Regions from separate parts of the Streptomyces sp. NPDC107575 genome, predicted to be linked through region 2. Evidence: riboswitches for the same ligand, from Rfam matches in the RefSeq annotation. Region 2 holds a riboswitch; the other holds the start of a gene.
What was found. A riboswitch is a leader RNA that binds a small molecule or an ion and turns the genes downstream of it on or off. The one in region 2 is predicted to bind glycine.
Positions count from the first base shown of each region.

Region 1: linked by a shared signal. The riboswitch ahead of gcvP (aminomethyl-transferring glycine dehydrogenase) and the one ahead of gcvT (glycine cleavage system aminomethyltransferase GcvT) in region 2 are both predicted to bind glycine.

Region 1 covers NZ_JBVKBG010000011.1:266,282-277,856, forward strand. Annotated here, with positions in the region: gene ACZ7L4_RS40190 (substrate-binding and VWA domain-containing protein) at 213-1,976, shown strand; gene ACZ7L4_RS40195 (glutamate-cysteine ligase family protein) at 1,994-3,514, opposite strand; gene ACZ7L4_RS40200 (hypothetical protein) at 4,052-4,642, shown strand; gene ACZ7L4_RS40205 (DUF5999 family protein) at 5,011-5,211, shown strand; gene gcvP (aminomethyl-transferring glycine dehydrogenase) at 5,267-8,152, opposite strand; glycine riboswitch at 8,338-8,434, opposite strand; gene ACZ7L4_RS40215 (PRC-barrel domain-containing protein) at 8,558-8,932, shown strand; gene ACZ7L4_RS40220 (DNA polymerase IV) at 8,875-10,302, opposite strand; gene ACZ7L4_RS40225 (MerR family transcriptional regulator) at 10,349-10,969, opposite strand; gene ACZ7L4_RS40230 (bifunctional nuclease family protein) at 11,162-11,575, opposite strand, start outside.
Region 2 covers NZ_JBVKBG010000008.1:38,194-49,768, reverse strand. Annotated here, with positions in the region: gene ACZ7L4_RS34995 (ABC transporter ATP-binding protein) at 1-162, opposite strand, end outside; gene ACZ7L4_RS34990 (ABC transporter permease) at 159-1,160, opposite strand; gene ACZ7L4_RS34985 (ABC transporter substrate-binding protein) at 1,280-3,049, opposite strand; gene ACZ7L4_RS34980 (ABC transporter permease) at 3,148-4,152, opposite strand; gene ACZ7L4_RS34975 (enhanced serine sensitivity protein SseB C-terminal domain-containing protein) at 4,490-5,326, opposite strand; gene ACZ7L4_RS34970 (enhanced serine sensitivity protein SseB) at 5,454-6,278, opposite strand; gene ACZ7L4_RS34965 (AAA family ATPase) at 6,387-7,007, opposite strand; glycine riboswitch at 7,168-7,267, shown strand; glycine riboswitch at 7,268-7,369, shown strand; gene gcvT (glycine cleavage system aminomethyltransferase GcvT) at 7,430-8,545, shown strand; gene gcvH (glycine cleavage system protein GcvH) at 8,610-8,987, shown strand; gene glyA (serine hydroxymethyltransferase) at 8,996-10,255, shown strand; gene ACZ7L4_RS34945 (L-serine ammonia-lyase) at 10,429-11,575, shown strand, end outside.

The sequences.
Region 1 (11,575 bases), on a different contig from region 2:
CACCAGACCCCGCTCACCGGCACCGCACGTGGCGGCCACCCGCATCCAGCCTGACCCGTCAGAAGGACCCTAGGGTCTCGAATGCAGGTACGAAGATCGCGTACGACAGGCCGAGGGGGCCGAGGCGACGCAATTCGGCGCACCGCTCCCCTCCACTGCTCCACCGCTTATACCGCAACTGCCTTTGTGGCTCAGGGAGGGGCTCCACCGCCATGGGACGTCACAGCAGCATGCCCGACGAGTACGGGACGGCCGCCGCCGCACCCCGTCCCCGCTCGCGCGGGCGCACCGTGGCCATCGCGACGGCCCTCGTCCTCGTGGCCACGGCGGGCACGGTCGCCGTGGTCCGCCCCGAGCTGATCGGCCTCGGCGGCGGCTGCGAGGACGAGGTCCACCTCGACGTGGTCGCCTCCCCGGACATGGCCCCCGCGCTGCGCGAGGCGGCGGAGCACGCCCGCCGCGCGAAGCTCACCTCCGACGGCAACTGCCTCGACGTCGCCGTCACCGCCCGCGACGCGTACAAGGTGGCCGACACCCTGCGCGCGAGCAAGGGTGCGGCGGACTTCCAGGTCTGGGTGCCGGACTCGGACGTCTGGGTGCAGCGCGTCACCACGGGCACCGGGGACACCAAGGTGACACCGGCGGGCAACATCGCCTCCTCACCGGTCGGCATCGGCATGGTGCCCACGGCCGCGAAGTCCTTCGGGTGGCCGCGCAAGACGTACACGTGGGCCCAGTTGGCGGGCGCCGCCATGCGGGACGACAAGCTGCGCCTGGGCGCCGCAGACCCCGCCCGCAGCGCCAGCGGACTGCTCGCGCTCACCAAGCTGGCGGCCACCTCCAAGAAGGGGGACGGCACACAGGCCGCGTCCATGGCCAAGAGCCTCTCCCAGCGCACCTCCGACAGCGACGCGCAGCTCATGGACACGGTGCCGCGCGACAGTTCGGGCACCGAGCAGGGCAACCCGCGGCGCAACGAGGCGCTGATCCTGTCCGAGCAGGCCGCGTACGCGCACAACCAGGAGGCGGGCGACGCGGGTTCGGTCGACCTCTTCTATCCGAAGGACGGCTCGCCCGCCCTCGACTACCCGTTCTCGCTGGTCGGCGAGGATCGGCTGAGCACCGACGAGAGCCGGGCCGCCGTCCGCTTCATGACGCTGCTCGGCGCGCCCGAGGGCCGCTCGATCCTGGAGCGGCACGGCTTCCGCACGGACAGCGGCCGGTCCCCCGCGACGGTCGTCTCACGGGCCGGCGGCCGCTCCCCGCAGCCGTACGCGCGCGTGGCGGCCAAGGCGCCGACCGAGGAGCAGCTCGACGAGACCCTCGGCATGTGGACGATCACGGTGCAGAGCGCCCGCCTCACCACGGTCGTGGACGCCTCCGCCTCGATGGGCAACATCGTGCCCAGCCGCGGCGAATCCCGCATGGAGGTGACGAAGGCGTCGATGCTGGCGGCCCTCTCCACGTTCACGCCGGAGGACGAGATCGGCCTGTGGGAGTTCGCCACGTTCCTCGACGGCGAGCGCGACTACAAGAAGCTCGTGCCGACCGAGCGCCTCGGCGACCACGTCGGCTCCGGCACCCAGCGCGACCGCCTGTCGGCGGCGTTCACCTCGCTGCAGCCGGTGCCCGGCGGGGCGACGGGCCTGTACGACACCACGCTCGCGGCGTACAAGGAGGCCACGTCCTCGTACAAGAGCGGCAGGTTCAACGCCGTCGTCGTGGTCACGGACGGCGTGAACGAGGACCAGGGGTCGATCTCCCGCGAGAGCCTCATCAAGAAGCTCGAGGGCCTCACCGACCCCGAGCACCCCGTGCCGCTGATCGTCATCGCGGTGGGGCCCGACACCGACAAGCGCGAGGTCGAGCAGGTCGCCGAGGCGACGGGCGGCTCGGGCCACCAGGTCAGCGACCCCGCGGACATCCAGCAGGTCATCCTGAAGGCCATCATCGAGGCGGGCGCCAAGAGCGGCTGAGCCGGTCGGCCGGCCCCTCAGCCCAGCGGAACGGCCGGCTCCGGCAGCCCGACCGGCCAGTCGTGCACCGGCCTGCCCCCGTGCATCAGCTCGCAGTACCGGCGCGTGGTCGCCGCGAGCGCCGCGTCCCGCGCCAGACCGCTCTCCAGGGCCCGGTGATACGTCGCCGACTGCCACGCCGCGCCGTTCATCCGCAGCCTGCACCGCTCCTCGATCACCCCCAGGTACAGGTCCCGGTCGGCCGCCTCCACGCCCCACGCGTCGAGCCCGGCCGCCGCGAGCGGCAACAGCTCGTCCCGTACGAGGTTCACGGCCGGCACCCGCTCCGTGCCGCCGAACCGGCCCCTGCGCGGCCACTCCAGGCGCGCGTCGATGCCGTACTGGCAGGCGGTGTCGAAGTTGCGGGCGGCCGCGGCGAAGGGCAGCCGCGACCACACCGGCCGCTGCTCCTCGGCGAGGGCGCGGACGACGCCGTAGTAGAAGGCGGTGTTGGCGATGACATCCGTGACGGTGGGGCCCGCGGGCAGCACCCGGTTCTCGACGCGCAGGTGCGGGACACCGTCCGCGATGCCGTACACGGGGCGGTTCCAGCGGTACACCGTGCCGTTGTGCAGGACGAGTTCGGCGAGGCTCGGGGTGTCGCCCTTGGCGATGAGGTCGAGCGGCTGCTCGTCGTCGAGGATCGGAAGCAGCGGCGGGAAGTACCTGAGGTTCTCCTCGAAGAGGTCGTACGCGGAGTCGATCCAGCGCTCCCCGAACCAGGTCCGCGGCCGCACCCCCTGCGCCACGAGTTCCGGCGGCCGGGTGTCGGTGGACTGCTGGAACAGCGGCGGCCGGGACTCGCGCCACAGCTCGCGGCCGAACAGGAAGGGCGAGTTGGCGCCGAGCGCTATCTGGACGGCGGCCACCGCCTGCGCCGCGTTCCACACATCGGCGAATCGCCCCGGCGTCACCTGGAGGTGCAACTGCACGGACGTGCACGCCGCTTCTGGCGCTATCGAGGAGGACGTGCAGGTCAGCCGCTCGACACCGGCGATGTCGAGGGCGAAGTCCTCGCCGCGCGCAGCCACCATCCGGTCGTTGAGCAGGGTGTACCGGTCGACGTCCGACAGGTTCGCGGAGACCAGATCCTCCGCGCTCAGCGTCGGCAGGATGCCGATCATCACGATGCCCGCGTCGACCTCGTTCGCCTTGCGGTCCGCATATCCGAGCCCCGTGCGCAGTTCCTCGGCGAGCTGGTCGAGAACGCGGCCGCCGAGCCGGTGCGGGGCAATGTTCACTTCGAGATTGAACATCGCGAGTTCGGTCTGGAAATCGCGGCTCGCGATGCGTTCCAGAACTTCCGCATTCATCATTCTCGGCAGACCTTCGGGCCCGGCGAGATTCAGCTCGATCTCCAGCCCCATGAGATTCTGCGGACGATCGAAGCGCTTCTCTTCCAGCAGTCGCCCGAACCCCTCCAGGCACTCCTTGAGCTTCTCCCGGTACCGCCGCGGATCGGCAAGACCGACCGCGCCCGCAACGACCTTCTCCCCCATGGAAGCGTCCCCTCCTCGCACGGGCGACCCGTTGATGCTCCGTCCCGGCCGCGTGTCACGGTGGATGATGCCCCGGCAATGTGATCCGTAACGCCCCGCGCGCGTCCGCGGAGCAGTACTCTCGAGGCGGTTACCCGCGGGCACATTCCTCAGGCATGCGGCCGGCCGCAGATTCCGTCGTTCGCGGCCCTGGTGAAAAACGCCGACAAGAACGCGCCGACCGCTCGACCGAAAGACATCGAGGTCACGCGGGGCGGCCCCGCCGAAGTTGGGGAGAATGCCCACAAAACCCCATGAGAAGCGCGCCCGAATAGCACCTTGCGAAATCCGGACGGCGTGCTAGCCGAAACACCCCGTGAACACGCATCGTATAAACTCCGCTGGCGAGACAGAGAGTTGGCGCCCGCGGCCCGGGTTCGGACCGGACCCCCGCCCCCTCTGGCCCGTGTACCCCTGTGCACCCGCAGCAGACAGCGCCGTCCGCTCGTCCCGCACCGCCCTCGCATCACATGCCTGTCGAATGAGAGGCGACCCACCATGCCGCTGCACGTCCCACCGGCTCCCGCGCCCGCCCTGCGCAGCGTTCTCACGGCCCTCGGTTCCCCCACCGCCGTCCGCGAGGCACGCACTCCGTCCCTGCGCGCCGCCCAGGGACCCGCCACACCCGAACTCCCGCTGCCACTCCATGTGTTGGACCACATCACCGAGACCACCGGGCCGTCCAGGGCCCGCCTCACCGGCTGGCGTTTCCTGATCCGCTGCGGGGAGCGCGCGGTGGCGGCGGCCGACACCATGCTCACGCCGGACGGCTGGGCCTTCTCGCACTTCTTCGAGGGCCCCTACATCCGGTCCACGGAACGGGCCCTGCGTCAGGCGGAGTCGCTGCCCCAGGCCTACCAGCCGCGGCTGCTCTCGGTGCCCGAGCTCTACATGCTCACGCTGTGGCTGCACGGCGAGCGCACCGCGGACCCGGCGGGCGGCCAGCCGGCGGCCGACGACATCCTCGTCCCGCTGGCACCCGCCCCGCCCGGCATCGCCCCGCACCGCCCGCACCGGGTGGCCGAGCTCCTGCCGGTCCTGACCCACCGGCTGACGCCGGCCCCGGCCACGGCCGGCCTGCTCGCCTGAGCGACCGGGGTCCGCCGACGGCCCCTGTCGCACACTCTGTGCCCCGCACCGTCCGCCGTCCGGTCGCGGGGCACAGCCCTGCCCGAGCGGACTAGCCCGTACCGACCACTCCTAACCACCCGAAGGGAGAGTCCAGTTGGACTGAACCGTCCGCACGGGTGATGCGTCTGACAACCCATAAGGACCGCTGCAAGGAAATCCCTGCGGATTGACGCCCACAGGGCAACACTGGGTTCCGGAACTCACGAAATCGGGGGGCGGCCATGAACAAGCCTTCAAGCCGCAGCACGACCGGCAACACCAGCACCGCCAGTACAGCAAGCACAGCCCACGTCATCGAGATCACTTCGCAGCGAAAGATCCCATCCATGTGCCAGCACCAGCCAGCCTGCCCGACAGCGGAATCCGAGGACAGGGAAGCCGCACTGCCTGTGGCTCACCATCCCGAGCAGGGATGGAGCCTCCTCTGCAACGGGGTCCTGCTCTTCGAGGACACCGGCGAGCTGCTGCCCAGTGGCAGGATCATCGCCCCGCACCGCCCACTGGGCACGGTGGTGACGGCGGCATAGGGACGGGCCCTGCGGGGCTGCGCGACCGGACGGCGGACGCACAGCCCCGAGTGGATCAGCCCTCGTAGGCGTCGAGCGGCGGGCAGGAACACACCAGGTTCCTGTCGCCGAACGCCTGGTCGATACGCCGCACCGGCGGCCAGTACTTGTCCGAAGCGACCACCCCGGCCGGGAAGACACCTTCTTCCCGGCTGTACGCGTGCTCCCACTCGCCGCCGAGCATCCCGGCGGTGTGCGGAGCGTTCCGCAGCGGGTTGTCGTCCGCCGGCCACTCGCCGGAGGCGACCCGCTCGACCTCGCCGCGAATCGCGATCATCGCGTCGCAGAACCGGTCGAGCTCCTCGATGCCCTCGCTCTCGGTCGGCTCGATCATCAGCGTCCCGGCGACCGGGAACGACATGGTCGGCGCGTGGAACCCGTAGTCGATGAGCCGCTTGGCGATGTCGTCGATGCTCACGCCCGTCGCCTTGCTGATCGGGCGCAGGTCCACGATGCACTCGTGGGCGACGAGCCCGCCCGGACCGTTGTAGAGCACCGGGAAGTGCGGCTCGAGCCGCTTGGCGATGTAGTTCGCGGAGAGCACGGCCACCTGCGTGGCCCGCTTCAGCCCCTCGCCGCCCATGAGCCGCACGTACGCCCAGGAGATCGGCAGGATCCCGGCGGAGCCCCAGGGCGCCGCGGAGATCGGGCCGACGCCCGTCTCGGGGCCCGCGGCCGGCTGCAGCGGGTGGTTCGGCAGGTACGGCGCGAGGTGCTCGCGCACGCCGACCGGGCCGACGCCCGGACCGCCGCCGCCGTGCGGGATGCAGAACGTCTTGTGCAGGTTCAGGTGCGATACGTCGCCGCCGAAGCGGCCCGGCTTGGCGAGGCCCACCAGCGCGTTGAGGTTCGCGCCGTCGACGTAGACCTGGCCGCCCGCGTCGTGCACGGCGGCGCAGATGTCGGCGACGTGCTCCTCGAAGACGCCGTGCGTCGACGGGTACGTGATCATGAGGACGGCGAGCTGCTCGGCGTACTGCTCGATCTTGGCGCGCAGATCCTCGATGTCGACCTCGCCGTCGTCGGCGGTCTTCACGACGACGACCTTCATGCCGGCCATCACGGCGCTCGCGGCGTTCGTGCCGTGCGCGGAGGACGGGATGAGGCAGACGGTGCGCTGCTCGTCGCCGTTGGCCCGGTGGTAGCCGCGGACCGCGAGCAGACCGGCGAGCTCGCCCTGCGAGCCGGCGTTCGGCTGCAGCGACACCTTGTCGTAGCCGGTGACCTCGGCGAGCCGCTCCTCCAGCTCACGGATGAGCGTCAGGTAGCCCTGCGCCTGCTCGGCGGGGACGAAGGGGTGCAGCTGGCCGAACTCGGGCCAGGTGACCGGCTCCATCTCCGTCGTCGCGTTGAGCTTCATCGTGCAGGAGCCCAGCGGGATCATGCCGCGGTCGAGCGCGTAGTCGCGGTCGGCGAGCATGCGCAGGTAGCGCAGCATCGCCGTCTCGGAGCGGTACTGGTGGAAGACGGGGTGCGTCAGGTACTCGTCCTCGCGCAGCAGCCCGCCCGGCAGCGTGTCCTCGACCTCGGCGTCCAGCGCCTCGATGTCCGCGTCGACGCCGAACGCGCTCCACACCGCGCCCAGCTGGGCCCGCGTGGTCGTCTCGTCGCAGGCGACGGAGACGTGGTCCGCGTCCACCAGGTGCAGGTTGACGCCGCCCTCGCGCGCGGCGGAGACGACCGAGGCGGCCCGGCCCGGCACCCGCACGGTGAGGGTGTCGAAGTACGCGCCGTGCACGACCTCGACGCCGCCCGCCGTGAGCCCCGCGGCGAGCAGGGTGGCGTAACGGTGGGTGCGCCGCGCGATGGACCTGAGGCCATCGGGGCCGTGGTACACGGCGTACATGCCGGCCATGACGGCGAGCAGCACCTGAGCCGTACAGATGTTGCTGGTCGCCTTCTCGCGGCGGATGTGCTGCTCACGGGTCTGCAGGGCGAGGCGGTACGCCTTGTTGCCGTCGGCGTCGACGGAGACGCCCACCAGGCGGCCCGGCAGCGAGCGGGCGAACTTCTCGCGCACGGCCATGTACCCGGCGTGCGGACCGCCGAAGCCCATCGGGACGCCGAAGCGCTGCGTCGTACCGACGGCGATGTCCGCGCCCAGCTCGCCGGGCGAGGTCAGCAGCGTCAGGGCGAGAAGATCGGCGGCGACGGTGACGATGGCGCCCAGCTCGTGCGCCTGGTCGATCACGGGCTTGATGTCCCGCACGACGCCGGAGGCGCCCGGGTACTGCACGAGCAGGCCCACGACACCGCGCTCGGCGACCTCGACGGGGATGCCCTCGCTCAGGTCGGCGACGACGATCTCTACGCCGGTCGGCTCGGCGCGCGTCTGGATCACGGCGATGGTCTGCGGCAGGGCGTCGGCGTCGACGACGTACACGCCGTTCTTGACCTTGCCGACGCGGCGCGAGAGGGCCATGGCCTCGGCGGCGGCGGTGCCCTCGTCGAGCAGCGACGAGCCGGAGGTGGGCAGGCCGGTCAGCTCGGCGACCATGGTCTGGAAGTTGAGCAGCGCCTCGAGGCGGCCCTGCGAGATCTCCGGCTGGTACGGCGTGTACGCCGTGTACCAGGACGGGTTCTCCATGACGTTGCGCAGGATGACGGGCGGCGTGAACGTCCCGTAGTAGCCGAGGCCGATCATCGAGCCGAGCACCTGGTTGCGCTCTGCAAGGGACTTCAGCTCGGCGAGCACCTCGGCCTCACTGCGGGCGGCCGGAAGGTCGAGCGCCTCGGCGCTCTTGATCACATCGGGCACCGCGGCCGCGGTCAGCTCGTCCAGCGAGCCGTAGCCGACCTGCGCGAGCATCTTGGCCTGAGCGGCGTCGTCGGGACCGATGTGACGCTGCTCGAAGGGGATTCCTCGCTCCAACTGGGAGAGCGGAATACGGTTGGCGGTCATTGCGGAGGCCTCCTGGTCATTGCGACCTACGAGGGGCACCACGGCGCGGGTACCCGGACGGCCTCCCCCTCTGTCATCTCAACCTGAGAGCTTCACCGGCCCACCCCGCGAGAACACGGAACACACCGGCTTGCACCGTCGGTGAGAGCGGAAACCGTGCACCCCGCCCTGCTTTCCAGAGTGACCTCGTCCGTGCGGTACGTGTGCCTGAGAGATTCCGGGGAGGATTTGCTCCTTCGGCGCCTTCCGACGACTGTCGGAGGACTCTCCCGCACGGGGTCAGCAGCCATTTGCCAGCCTACCAGCGGCTACTTGGCCGGAGCCCCCGAGTGGCCGCCTTACGCAATGTGCTCTTTCGTAGTCCTTACAGACGAGTTGCGATCATCGCGATCAGTTGGAGGGCCCGTGCAGACCGATGTCGATCCGCGCAATCTGATCGGCCGCAAGGCGTTCGACCGCAACGGGGCCAAGATCGGCACCATCGACGAGGTGTACCTGGACGACGCCACGGGCGTGCCGGAGTGGGCCGCGATACGAACCGGCCTGTTCAGCCGCGACGCCTTCGTCCCCCTCGAGCCCAGCGACTTCACGGACGGCACGCTGCACGTGCCCTTCGAGCGCTCCCTGATCAAGGACGCCCCCGATTTCGGCGTGGGCCGCCATCTCTCCCCCGAGCAGGAGCTCCAGCTCTACGACCACTACGGTCTGGACATCACGGCCCCTCAGTCGCCCGACATCTCGTTCGGCAAGGTCGCCGGCGCCGAGGACGAGACGACCTGATCCGCTTCGGCCCCTTCCACCAGCGGCATCGGCTCCGCCGGCTCCAGCTCCGGATCATCGACCCGGAACGTCCGCACCCTCCCCGGCACCACCGCGTACGGCGTCTCGAACCGCACGGTCACCCGCCCGAGCCCGCTCCCCTGCACCCACCCCGGCCCGAACTCGGCATGCCGCACATCGTGCCCGGCCAGCCACTTGCGCTCCACGGGCGCCGGCTCGGGATCGGCCGCCTCCACGGGCTCGACCGGCCCCGCGTCCCCCTCCAGCTCCTCGGCCGCTGCAGCCTCCTCCTCCGCGGCGGCGAACTGCGCGAACAGGTCCTCCTGCGTGAAGTCGGCCAGCCCGCTGACCCCGACGCCCAGCAGCCGCACGCCGCCGGTCGTGTCCACGCTCTCCAGCAGCCGCGCCGCGGCCTCCCGCACCACCCCGGGATCGTCCGTCGGCCCCCGCAGCGTCTCCGAGCGCGTCAGCGTCGAGAAGTCGTAGCGCCGCACCTTGAGCACCACGGTCCGCCCCGAGCGCTCGGCCGCTCTCAGCCGCTCCACGCACCGGCCGGCCAGCCTGCGCACCTCCATCCGGACCTGCACCCGGTCGTGGATGTCCACGTCGTACGTGTCCTCGACCGATACGGACTTGGAGTCCCGCTCGGCCACGACCGGCCGCTCGTCGCGGGCCAGCGCCATCTCGTACAGATGGCTGCCGTGCGCCTTCCCGAGCAGGCGCACCAGCTCGTCCTCGCCGGCCCCCGCGATCTCCTCCACGGTCACGATCCCGGCCCGCCGCAGATGATCAGCCGTCGCGGGCCCGACGCCCGGCAGGATCCGCACGGACTGCGGGCCCAGCAGCGCGCGCTCGGTGCCGGGACGTATCAGCACGAGCCCGTCCGGCTTGGCCTCCTCCGAGCCGATCTTCGCGAGCATCTTGGACGCCGCGAGCCCCACGGACCCGGTCAGACCGGTCACGCGCCGGATGTCGGCCCGCAGCCGCCGCCCCACGGCCTCGGCGGAAGCGGCGTCCCAGGCCGCCTCACCGGCCTCCAGATCCACGAACGCCTCGTCCAGGCTCAGGGGTTCCACCAGCGGCGAGAGCGCCCCCAGGAGGCCCATCACCTGCTCGCTGATCGCCCGGTACAGCCGGAACCGCGGCACCAGATACGCGGCATGCGGGGCGAGCCTGCGAGCCTGCCCCATCGGCATCGCCGAGTGCACCCCGAACTTCCGCGCCTCGTACGACGCCGTGGCCACCACACCGCGCGGCCCGAGCCCGCCCACGACGACCGCTTTCCCGCGCAGGCTCGGCTTCGCCGCCTGCTCGGCAGAGGCGTAGAAGGCATCCATGTCGAGATGCAGGATCGTGGGCGCGGTTCTCACATGCCCGATGCTGCCCTACGCCACTGACAACGCGGCCCTACGGACCTCACACGGCCCTGCCGCGCCGCCTCGCGAGCTCGTCCGTGGGGTTCGGCGGCACGATCGTCTCGCCGGTGTCCACGCGCTCGCCGTGCAGCTGCGAGAGCGCGGCCTCCACGTCCCGCCAGACCACGCCCACGGCGATCCCGAAGACCCCCTGGCCGCCCTGGAGCAGATCGTGCACCTCGGCGGGCGACGTGCACTCGTAGACCGTCGCACCGTCGCTCATCAGCGTCATCCGCTCCAGATCGCGGAAGCCGCTCTCGCGCAGGTGCTGCACGGCCGCCCGGATGTTCTGCAACGAGACACCCGTGTCCAGGAAGCGCTTGACGACCTTGAGGACGACGACGTCCCGGAAGCTGTAGAGCCGCTGGGTCCCCGATCCGTACGCGGTACGCACGCTGGGTTCGACAAGGCCGGTCCTGGCCCAGTAGTCGAGCTGCCGGTAGGTGATGCCGGCCGCCGCACATGCCGTCGGGCCCCGGTACCCCAGCTGCTCGGAAGCGGCCGAGCCGCTCTCCCCCGCCACCACAGGCACGGCCTGCGGGCGCTGCGGAGTGTGATCGGCCGCGCTGCCGTGAAACAAGTACGGACCGCCCGTCGCCGTACCGTCGCCGCTGCTTCTCACGCCGACCTCCTCATTGACCTGCCTTGTCGACGGTAGGCAGTCACAGGGGGTGCGTCAACGAACGCCACACTAGGCACGCCGAGTGATAATCACCCTAAGAGTGGTTTCCCGTGACCCACCGCCGGGAAAGGCTAGCCGAATGTCTCGAGGGCGCCGCCGCTCGACGGCCGGGCCCGGCCGTCCGCCGTGCGGTCACTGACTGTTGGTGCCGAAGTCCTCGGGAGAGATCTGGTCGAGGAACTCGCGGAACTTCTCCACCTCGTCCTCCTGCTCGTCGGGGATCGCGATCCCCGCGTCGTCCAGGACCCCGTCACTGCCGAAGATCGGCGTGCCGGTGCGCAGCGCGAGGGCTATGGCGTCCGACGGGCGGGCACTGACCTCGACCCCGCTCGCGAACACCAGCTCCGCGTAGAAGACGCCTTCGCGCAGGTCCGTGATGCGCACTTCCGTGAGCTCCTGGCCGACCGCCTCGAGGACATCCTTGAAGAGGTCGTGCGTCAGCGGACGCGCGGGCGCCATGCCCTGCTGGGCAAAGGCGATCGCGGTCGCCTCCCCCGGTCCGATCCAGATGGGGAGGTACCGGTCGCCTCCCACTTCACGCAGGAG
Region 2 (11,575 bases):
CTTCTCCAGCGTGAAGTTCAGGCCGTCGACGGACTTCACGATCCCGTCGTCGGTGGGGAAGTGCACCTTGAGGTCACGGACCTCGAGGAAGGCGGACGGCGGCCGGGAGTCGGCCGCGAAGGGCTCGCCCACGACGGTCCCGGTGTTGCTCTGCTCGCTCATCCCAGCCTCACTCGGGGGTCGATCACGGCGTACATCATGTCGACGACGAGGTTCGCGATGGCGATGGCCAGCGACATGACCAGGGTGACCCCCAGGATCACCGGGAGGTCCTTCGCCTCGACGGCGTTGACGGCTTCGAATCCGACGCCCTTCAGCCCGAAGGTCGACTCCGTCAGGATGGCGCCGCCCATCAGCACGCCCAGGTCGAGACCGAAGACGGTGAGGATCGGCGTCATGGTGGAGCGCAGGGCGTGCCGGGTGATGACGGCCCGTTCACCGAGGCCCTTGGAGCGGGCGGTACGAATGTAGTCCTCGCCCATGACCTCGAGCATGGTGGCCCGGGTGAGGCGGGCGTACATCGCCGCCTGCAGGAAGGCCAGGGCGATCCACGGCAGGATCAGCGTCTCGATCCAGGTCCCGATGGACTGGTCGCTGGACAGACTGTCGCTGATCTTGATGAGCCCCAGGCTGTGGACGAAGATGCCCATCATCACCATGCCGGTGAAGAAGATCGGCATGGAGACGCCGGAGAGCGCGGCGATCATCGCGCTGCGGTCCCAGACGGTGCCCCGCTTCAGCGCGGAGACGACACCCACGGCCACGCCGCCGACCAGCCACAGGATGCAGGCGCCCGCGGCGAGCGCCACGGTCACCGGCAGGGCGCCGGTGATGGTGTTCCAGACCGGCTCCTCCGTACGGAAGGAGTAGCCGAGGCACGGCGCGGGACAGTGGGTCACACTGCCGCCGGAGACGTAGTCCCGGCCCATCGGGATCGCCCTGACGAAGTCCCAGAACTGCACGAGCAGCGGGTCGTTGAGACCGAGCTTGACGCGGATGCCCGCAAGTTGCTCCGGCGATGTGGCCTTGCCCGCGAAGAGCGTGGCGACGTCCTGCCCGGACCACTTCGGCAGCAGGAAGAAGATGGCGAACGTCGTCAGCAGGACGATCAGCACCATCACAATGACGGCGCTCAGGCGCCGGATGAGGTAAGCAAGCACTGTGCGCGGCCCCTGGGGGCGGCCGGACCTCGGGTTGCGGGGTCCGGCCGCCTGCCGGGACCATCACCTGCCCTTCGGACTGGTGGGTGTCGGCTGGGATGTCAGCGGGTCGGTCGCTGCTACTTCGTCACGCCGAGCTTGGCGTAGTCGTAGCGGCCGCTCCAGGCGGGAGCCGAGTAGGCGTTCGTCAGACGCGGCCCGCGCCAGGTGATGTTGGCCTCGTAGATGAACGGCATCCAGTAGGCCTCGTCGAGGATCCGGTGACCCATGTCGGTGTAGATCTTCTTCGCCTCGGCCTTGTCGGTCGTCTTCAGCGCCTCGTCGAACATCTTGTCGATCTTCGGGTCGTCGATCTGCGACTCGTTGTAGTTGCCGGTCTTCTGGATGAAGCGGCTGTCCCACAGCGGCTGGCCGAAGCCCTGTCCGGTGTTGAAGTCCGGGCCCCAGCCGCTCATCGTCATGCCGTAGCCGCGCTCCTTGACCTTCTTCAGGTCGCCGGAGATGGAGGAGGCGTCGGCACCGGAGAAGGTGTCGATGGTCAGCTTGATGCCGACCTTGCCCAGCTGCTCCTGGAGCGCCTCGGCGGCGTCCTCCTCACCGGGCTGGTCGCTGCGCGCGGTCAGCACGGTCGAGAAGCCGCTCGGCTTGCCGCACTTCTTCAGCGCGTCCTTGGCCTTGGCCAGGTCCGGCTTGCCCTTGCGCTCCACCACGCCGTACGGGTCGTAGCTGTCGTCGTGGCCCGGAACCGCCTTCGGGAAGGGGTTGTTGGCGATCTTGCCGGCCGCGACCTCGCCACCGCGCGTCTGCTGCAGGCTCTTGAAGTCGGTGGCGTAGAAGACGGCCTTGCGGCAGTCGACGTTGTCCATCGGCTTGGTCGTGGTGACCAGGGCCACGTAACGGACGAACGGCGTCTGCATGTTGTCGACGTCGCCCTTGTTGTCCGTCACGGCGGTGGTCCGGCCGGACTGGGTCATGCCGGTGCCGTTGAGGTCGACGTCGTACTCGCCGGCCATCAGGTTCTTGTCGTTCTCTTCGAGATTCTTGTTGATCGCGACCGTGATCTTGTCCGGCAGCGCGGGGTTGTTCGGGTCCGAGGCCTTCTTCCACGCCTTGTTGCGGACCAGCACGATCGACTTGTTCGCCTTGTGCGACTGGACCTTGTACGGACCGTTGGACAGCGGCTTGGTCGTGTACTTCTCCCGCGTGTCCGCCGACTGCTTCACGGCGGAGCCGGACGGCATGGCGAGCATCTGCTCGAAGTCGCTGTTGGGCTGCGGCAGATGGAAGACGATGGTGTTGTCGTCGGGCGTCTCGATGGCCTTGAGGCCGAGCTTGTCCTTCGACTTGTCCTTGTACGGGCCCTTGTACTCGCCCTTGGGGTCGAGCGCCTGCTTCAGGTACACCGGACCGCCGGTGATGACGTCGTCCGCCCAGATGCGCTCGATGCCGTACTTGATGTCCTTGGAGGTCAGCTTCGAGCCGTCCTCCCAGGTGAGCCCGTCGCGCAGCTTGTACGTGTAGGTCTTGCCGTCGTCGGAGACCTCGGCCATGCCCTTCGCCATGTCGGGGACCAGCGCGTTGCCCGCGGCGCCCGGCTTGGTGTCGTACGTCACCAGGGTGCGGTTGTAGAAGCGCATGAAGTCCCACGCCATGCCGAAGTAGGCGCGCTGCGGGTCAAAGCTGTCCAGGTCCTGCTTGGCGACCATGCGGAGCGTGCCGCCCTTTGTGGTCGACTTGTTGGCGATCTTGCCTATGGCGGCGTTGTAGCCGGCGCCCTTCGACTCGTTGTCGCTGTCGTCGCCACCGCCGCAGGCGGTGACGGTGAGCGCCGACGCGGCCACGAGGGCGGCGGCGGCCATCATCCGTCGACTCTGGAAACCTTTGGGCATTCTTCTCGCATCCTCCGGGATTCGCGGTCCGCGGCCTTGCGGCCGCGGGGCCATACAGGGAGTGCTCCTGACGGGACGGCAGGGGCGGTGAACGGGGTCTATCGGGTGCCCTTGGGGTCGAGCGCGTCGCGCAGGCCGTCCCCGAAGAGGTTGAAGGCCAGCACGGTGATGAAGATCGCCACGCCAGGGAAGACCATGAACATCGGGTCGTGCTCGTACGTGCCGAGCGCGTCCCGCAGCATGCCGCCCCACGAGGCGGTCGGCGGCCGGACACCGGCGCCGAGGAAGCTGAGCGCCGCCTCCGTGAGGATGTTGGTGGGGATCATCAGCGTGGTGTAGACGGTGATGGGCGCCACCAGGTTCGGCAGCAGCTCGCGGAAGAGGATGTGCCGGGGTCCGCCGCCGAGACTGCGTGCCGCCTCCACGTACTCCCGCTCGCGCAGCGAGAGCGTCTGGCCGCGCACGATCCGGCCGATGTACGGCCAGCCGAAGAAGCCGATCACCATGATCAGGATCATGATGCGCACGCCGCTGCCGGTCAGCCCGAGCAGGTCGTTGGGGAGGACGGAGACCAGGGAGATGATGAACAGCAGCTGCGGGAAGGAGAGCAGCACGTCCATCACGCGGCTGATCACCGCGTCGGCCCAGCCGCCGAAGTAGCCGGCGATGATGCCGAAGAAGGTGCCGAGCACGACGGCGACGACCGCGGCGAGGAAGGCGACCAGCATCGAGACGCGGGTGCCGTAGACGATCCGGCTGAAGATGTCGCGGCCCTTGTTGGGCTCGACGCCGAAGAGGTGCTCGGCGCTGACGCCGCCCAGGGCGCCCTTGGGCAGGTTCGTCAGCTCGTCCAGCTTGTCCTGGTGGAACTCGTTCGGCGGGTGGCCGAGCAGGCTGACGATGAGCGGAGCGAAGACCGCGACCAGGACGAGGAGTACGACAACGATGCCACCGCCGAGGGCGACCTTGTCGCGCTTGAGCCGGCTCCAGGCGATCTGCTTGAGCGACCGGCCCTCGACCTTGCGTTCTCCGTCTCCCTTGACAGGCTCGACCGGTGCGCTCGGTTCCGCTTCTGCGCTCGTGTCGTGCAATGGTGCCGTCATCGTGGCAGGGACCCCTCTCAACCGGCGGTGACCGGCCCGCACTTGCCGCTGTGGCGGCGTGGTTCAGTCCGTCGTACACAGAGGCGAAGCCCCCTTGGAGCGGGAGTCTTCAACCTGGGCGCGATCTGTTGCCAGACTTGACGGCGAAAGGATGCCTAAACGTGATGCAGGCTGGGGTGTTCCGTTATCCGGACTGCCGTGAACGGGGGGCGGACGGTGGGCAGTTGGGTCACAAGTGGTCGAACCCCACCTTTGACCGGGCGAGTTGGGTCGTAAACGACCAAACGCCGGACGGGCTGGAATTCTCCAGCCCGTCCGGCGTCTGAGGACAAGCTTTTCAGTACGTCGCCCCGTACGGCGGCGGAAAACCGTAGCCCCCACCGGCCGGAGCCGGCGGCGCCGCATGCGCCTCCCGGTCGTAGAACGGGCGCGCCTGGCGGAGCCACATGGCCACGGGGTCGTACTCGTCCGACATCGCGACCGTGGAGACCGGAAGGCCCTCGGGGACCGCCGGGATGGACTGCTGCATCATCGCCCGGACCGCGTCCACGGACGCCGGGGACGTGTCGTAGACGTCCAGGCCGATGGCGAGATAGGGCGCGCCCAGCGTGGGCTGGACCCAGGCGCGGCGCAGGGAGCGGATCGCCGTCGTGCGATGCGCGTTCTGCGTCAGGGTCGCGTAGAACTGCGGGATCTCGATCGTCGGCTCGGAGAGCCTGAGGGGGCCCGCCGGCTGCCGGTCCAGGCCGCCCGCGATGCGCCGCAGATCGAGCCACGGGATGCCGACACCGCCGCCCGGCGCGTGCGGATTCAGCCAGAGCCCGTAGTGGTCCGGGTAGAGCGTGCGCGCCGCGTCGACGCCGCTCACCACCTCGTACGCCCGCGACCAGCCGGAGGCGGAGAGCTCCTGCGCGGAGGTGACGCACGGGGCGTAACTGAAGCCGTCCACCTCCATGTTCCCGTACTGGGCGTCCGGGGAGCCGGCCTGGCCGTGCCAGAGCAGCATCCAGACCTGCCCGGCCGCGGGGTCGGCGAGGGCCTTGAGGAGCGCCTCGTACGCGTCGTAGCGTCCCGGCGTCACCTGGCGCAGCATGTGCTCGACCTTTCCCCAAGGTCTCGGCTCCGCTCGACCAGGGGAGGCCCCATTGGCCGCGCCCGTGCCCGACGCACTCACCCGTAACCGCCCCTTCGGCTCTTCAAAGACGTCCGTGTTCCACACGTGGCCGGAAAGCGAAGCGCCGACCGGTCACGTCATGAAACCAGCTTAAGCGGCGATACTGACACCGACTTGACGGACGCCGTCACCCTTCTCGTACGTAGAACGGCCGTACGTGTGTACGCAGCCAGTCCGCGACCGGGTCCTGTGTCACGTCCAGGAACACCAGGTTGACGGCCCAGGGCACCGGCGCACGGCCCAGCGCCCGCCCCAGCGCGTCCAGCGGAAGGTCCCCCGCGCCGCTCGGCGCGCTCACGGCCTGCGCCAGTTCCACGCCGATGAAGAGGGACGGCTCCGCGTCCTCCACGGTCGCGAGGCAGCGCCGCGCGCTCAGCACCGTGCCGAGCCCCTCGAACTCCTCGCGCACCGCGGCCAGGAAGTCCATCGGGTCGACCTGCCAGTCGGGCTCGCTCAGCACCACACGGCCGCCGGTCGCCGGGCCGTCGAGCGCCGTGCGACCGCTGCGGGCCAGCTCGGCGACGGCCGGCGGCGGCAGCGGCACACCCACCGTCCCGTCCGGGTTCACGGCGATGCCGACCTGCGGCGGAAGCCCGCGCGCGAACTCGACGGCCGGGGCGATCGTGCAGTCCATCCGGCCACCGGTGACCGCCATGAACTGCTGCTCGGAGCTGAACACGGGGACGTAGGCCTGGCCCTCGATCTCCAGGCTCGGCAGGTCGAGGTCCCTGCTCGCGTTCGAGCCGCCCCGGGGCAGCGGGATCCACACGTGGCTGCGGCCGAGGACCTCGACTATTCGGCCACCCGCCGAACTCCCCGCCTCCTGACCGAGGGCCGCGGCGAGGACCTCCTCCAACTCGTTGGCCGGCCAGCCCTGCGCGGGGTGGCCGAAGCCGCCCTCGTGCCCCTGGGCGTGACCGTGACCCGGTTCCGGGGTGCCTGGGAACTCCATGACTGCCATCAACCTCTGCCGTTCTGCCCGCTGCTGTGCCCGCCGACCTTAACTCGTACACACAATTGGACACGGTGCGGTTCCGTCCGCTTGCGCGGGGGCCCGGCGTCAGTCGCCGAACGTGATGCCTCCCAGCGCCTCCATCGCCGCCCGGTCGAGCAGCACCGCCGACTCCATCCCGGCCGGCAGCTTCCCCCGCTCCGTCGAGCTGACGAGCGCGCCCACCGCCCTGCGGTGCCGGGCGAAGGCGTACCGGGACACTCCTCGGCCGCGGTCCCGCTGCCCCTCGAGAGCCGTGTCCGCCGGTACGTCGAGCAGCATCAGGTGGACGGCGACGCCGCGCCGCCGCGCCGTGCGGATCACCCAGCGGCGCACCCACGCCTGCGTACCGCAGTCGTGCACGACGACGCTCGCGCCCGAGCGCATCGCCCGGCGCAGCCCCACATAGTGCGCGACGCGGACCAGCGGGCGGTACAGCGCGTACGGCAGGTAGCGCGGCATGCGCGCGGCCCAGCGCTCGCGGGTGTCCTGCGAGTCGATCCGGATCTCGGTGACGGCCCGCCGCATCAGCGTCGACTTGCCGCTGCCGGGCAGGCCGGAGAGCACGACGAGGTCGCCCGCCGCGAAGGCGAGTCTGCGCGGGGTGTGCCCGCGGCGGCCGCGCAGGTCGCGCACCGAGCGCTGGCCGGGGATCCGGACCCCCGCCACCACCGATGCCGACGCCGACACCGCGTAAGCCCCCGCCACTGCCTTGTGCACCGTGATCGTCCTCCCCGTTCCGGTCACGTCACCCTTGCCCCTCAAGTGTAAAGAGAAGGTAATGCCCCTCAAGGGGTTTCCCTGTCGGACGGGCATGCAATGATGTGCGCGCAACTGCATACCGGCCGCTTGAATCCGCGCGGGAGAGTTCCGGGTACCCACGAGTCCCCGGACGCCGAAGGAGCAAGTTCCTCCCTTGAATCTCTCAGGCCCCGTACCGCGCGGGCGAGGCAGATCTGAAAAGTGGGGCGCCTTTGTGACACGGCGCCCCCACCCAAGGTGCAAGCCCCCTCGGGGCGAACCTCTCAGGTTCCGATGACAGATGGGGAGGACGTCTCGCGCGCGATCCGAGACTCCGCCATCGCCGTCATGCCACCGGGAGCACACCAGCCATGACCCGCACCACCGCACTCGACGCCCTGCACCGTTCGCTGGGCGCGACGATGACCGACTTCGCCGGCTGGGACATGCCGCTGCGCTACGGCAGCGAGCGCGACGAGCACAACGCCGTGCGCACGGCGGCCGGCCTCTTCGACCTCTCCCACATGGGCGAGATCACGGTGTCCGGGCCGGGGGCCGTGGACCTGCTCAACCACGCTCTCGTCGGCAACATCGGCTCCGTCGGCAACGGCCGCGCCCGCTACACGATGATCTGTCGCGAGGACGGCGGGATCCTCGACGACCTGATCGTGTACCGGCTGGAGGAGACCACGTACATGGTGGTCGCGAACGCGGGCAACGCGCAGGTCGTGCTCGACGCCCTCACCGAGCGCGCCGCCGGCTTCGACGCCGAGGTCCGCGACGACCACGCCGCGTACGCGCTGCTCGCGGTGCAGGGCCCGAACTCCGCGGCGATCGTGAAGTCCGTCACGGACGCGGACCTGGACGGCCTCAAGTACTACGCGGGGCTGCCCGGCACCGTCGCAGGCGTGCAGGCGCTCATCGCGCGCACCGGCTACACCGGCGAGGACGGCTTCGAGCTGTTCGTCTCCCCCGCCGACGCCGAGAAGCTGTGGCAGGCACTGACCGAGGCGGGCGCCGAGTACGGCCTGATCCCCTGCGGCCTGTCCTGCCGGGACACGCTGCGCCTGGAGGCGGGCATGCCGCTGTACGGGCACGAGCTGTCGACGTCCCTCACGCCCTTCGACGCCGGTCTAGGCCGCGTCGTGAAGTTCGAGAAGACGTCGCACGGGGACGACTTCGTGGGCCACGACGCGCTCAAGGACGCCGCGGCGAAGGCCGAGGCCAACCCGCCCCGCAAGCTCGTCGGCCTGATCGCCGAGGGCCGCCGCGTCCCGCGCGCCGGGATGTCCGTGGTCGCCGAAGGACAGGTGATCGGCGAGGTCACCTCCGGCGCCCCGTCCCCGACGCTCGGCAAGCCGATCGCGATGGCGTACGTGGACGCCGCCCACGCGGAGCCCGGCACGGCCGGCGTCGGCGTCGACATCCGCGGCACGCACGAGGCGTACGAGGTCGTGGCCCTGCCGTTCTACAAGCGCCAGAAGTAGCCCCCGCCCGTCCGGGCGCCCCCTCCGTCACCAGCACCTTCCCGCGTACAGGAGAATTCGCATCATGAGCAACCCCCAGCAGCTGCGTTACAGCAAGGAGCACGAGTGGCTCTCCGCCGTCGAGGACGGCGTCGCCACCATCGGCATCACGGAGCACGCCGCCAACGCGCTCGGTGACATCGTGTTCGTCCAGCTCCCCGAGGTCGGCGACACCGTCACCGCGGGCGAGACCTGTGGCGAGCTCGAGTCGACCAAGTCGGTCTCCGACCTGTACTCCCCCGTGAACGGCGAGGTCACCGAGATCAACCAGGACGTCGTCGACGACCCGGCGCTCGTGAACTCCGCCCCGTTCGAGGGCGGCTGGCTGTTCAAGGTCCGGCTCAGCGACGAGCCCAAGGACCTGCTCTCCGCCGACGAGTACACCGAGTTCTCCGGGAGCTGACCCCACCGATGTCCGTACTGAACGAATCCCTGCACGAGCTCGACCCCGAGGTCGCCGTCGCGGTCGACGCCGAGCTGAAGCGCCAGCAGTCGACCCTCGAGATGATCGCGTCGGAGAACTTCGCTCCCGCCGCCGTCATGGAGGCCCAGGGCTCGGTCCTCACCAACAAGTACGCGGAGGGCTACCCCGGCCGCCGCTACTACGGCGGCTGCGAGCACGTCGACGTCACCGAGCAGATCGCCATCGACCGCGTGAAGGCGCTCTTCGGCGCCGAGTACGCGAACGTGCAGCCGCACTCCGGCGCCTCCGCGAACCAGGCCGCGCTCTTCGCCATCGCCAAGCCGGGCGACACCATCCTCGGCCTGGACCTGGCGCACGGCGGCCACCTCACGCACGGCATGCGCCTGAACTTCTCCGGCAAGCAGTTCAACGTGGTCCCGTACCACGTCGACGACGCCGGCCTGGTCGACATGGCCGAGGTCGAGCGGCTCGCCAAGGAGCACCGCCCCAAGGTGATCATCGCCGGCTGGTCCGCGTACCCGCGCCAGCTGGACTTCGCCGAGTTCCGCCGCATCGCCGACGAGGTCGAGGCGTACCTCTGGGTCGACATGGCGCACTTCGCGGGCCTCGTGGCCGCGGGCCTGCACCCGAACCCGGTCCCGTACGCCGACGTCGTCACGTCCACGACGCACAAGACGCTCGGCGGTCCGCGCGGCGGCATCATCCTCGCCCGCAACAAGGACTTCGCGAAGAAGCTGAACTCGGCGGTCTTCCCGGGCTTCCAGGGCGGTCCGCTCGAGCACGTGATCGCGGCCAAGGCCGTCTCCTTCAAGGTCGCGGCGAGCGAGGACTTCAAGGAGCGACAGGAGCGCACGATCGAGGGCGCCCGGATCCTCGCCGAGCGTCTGACGACCCCGGAGTCCCGCGCGGCGGGCGTCAACGTCCTGTCCGGCGGCACCGACGTGCACCTGGTCCTCGTCGACCTGCGCGAGTCGGAGCTCGACGGCCAGCAGGCCGAGGACCGCCTCCACGAGGTCGGCATCACGGTCAACCGCAACGCGGTCCCGAACGACCCGCGCCCGCCGATGGTCACGTCGGGCCTCCGGATCGGCACGCCCGCACTGGCCACGCGCGGCTTCGGCGCCGACGACTTCCGCGAGGTCGCCGACGTCATCGCGCTCGCCCTCCAGCCGTCGTACGACGCGGGGGCGCTCAAGGCCCGGGTGACCGCCCTGGCCGACAAGCACCCGCTGTACCCGGGCCTGTAGCAGCCACGGCCCTTCGGCCCGGATTACGTACCCTTGCGTACATACGTCCTACCGGGGCACCACGCACACTGGAACCAGAAGGAAACAGTGAGCGCGGTGCCCCGGCCGCTTCCACCGCACTCTTGCTCGTCCGGCAGACAACGGCGTCTACCACCCACCTTTGGAGTCCCACCGTGGCCATCTCGGTCTTCGACCTGTTCTCGATCGGCATCGGCCCGTCCAGCTCGCACACGGTCGGCCCGATGCGCGCGGCCCGCATGTTCGCGCGGCGCCTGAAGAACGAGGGCCTGCTGGCCCACACCTCCTCCGTCCACGCCGAGCTCTACGGCTCCCTGGGCGCGACCGGACACGGGCACGGCACCCCCAAGGCGGTGCTGCTCGGTCTGGAGGGCGACTCGCCGCGCACCGTCGACGTCGAGACGGCGGACGAACGCGTAGAGACGATCAAGGAGAAAGGTCTCCTCAATCTGCTCGGCGCGCACGAGATCCCGTTCTCCTACGACGACGATCTCGTCCTGCACCGCCGCAAGGCCCTCCCGTACCACGCGAACGGCATGACGCTGTGGGCGTACGCCGCCGACGGCAAGGAGCTGCTCACCAAGACGTACTACTCGGTGGGCGGCGGCTTCGTCGTCGATGAAGACGCGGTCGAGGGCGAGAACCCGATCGTCCCCGAGGACACCGTCCTCAAGTACCCCTTCCGCACCGGCGACGAGCTGCTCCGCCTCACGCAGGAGACCGGCCTGTCCATCCCGGCCCTGATGCTGGAGAACGAGAAGGCGTGGCGCACGGAGGACGAGATCCGCTCCGGGCTCCTCGACATCTGGCGCGTCATGCAGGCCTGCGTCTCGCGCGGCATGTCCCACGAGGGCATCCTGCCCGGCGGCCTCAAGGTCCGCCGCCGCGCGGCGAGTTCGGCCCGCAAGCTGCGCGCCGAGGGCGACCCCGTGGCGCACGCCATGGAGTGGATCACCCTCTACGCGATGGCCGTGAACGAGGAGAACGCGGCGGGCGGCCGGGTCGTCACCGCCCCGACGAACGGCGCGGCCGGCATCATCCCGGCGGTCCTGCACTACTACGTGAACTTCGTGCCCGGCGCCGACGAGGACGGCGTGATCCGCCTCCTCCTCACCGCGGGCGCCATCGGCATGCTCTTCAAGGAGAACGCCTCCATCTCCGGCGCCGAGGTCGGCTGCCAGGGCGAGGTCGGCTCCGCCTGCTCGATGGCGGCGGGCGCGCTCGCCGAGGCCCTCGGCGGCTCCCCCGAGCAGGTGGAGAACGCGGCCGAGATCGGCATGGAGCACAACCTCGGCCTGACCT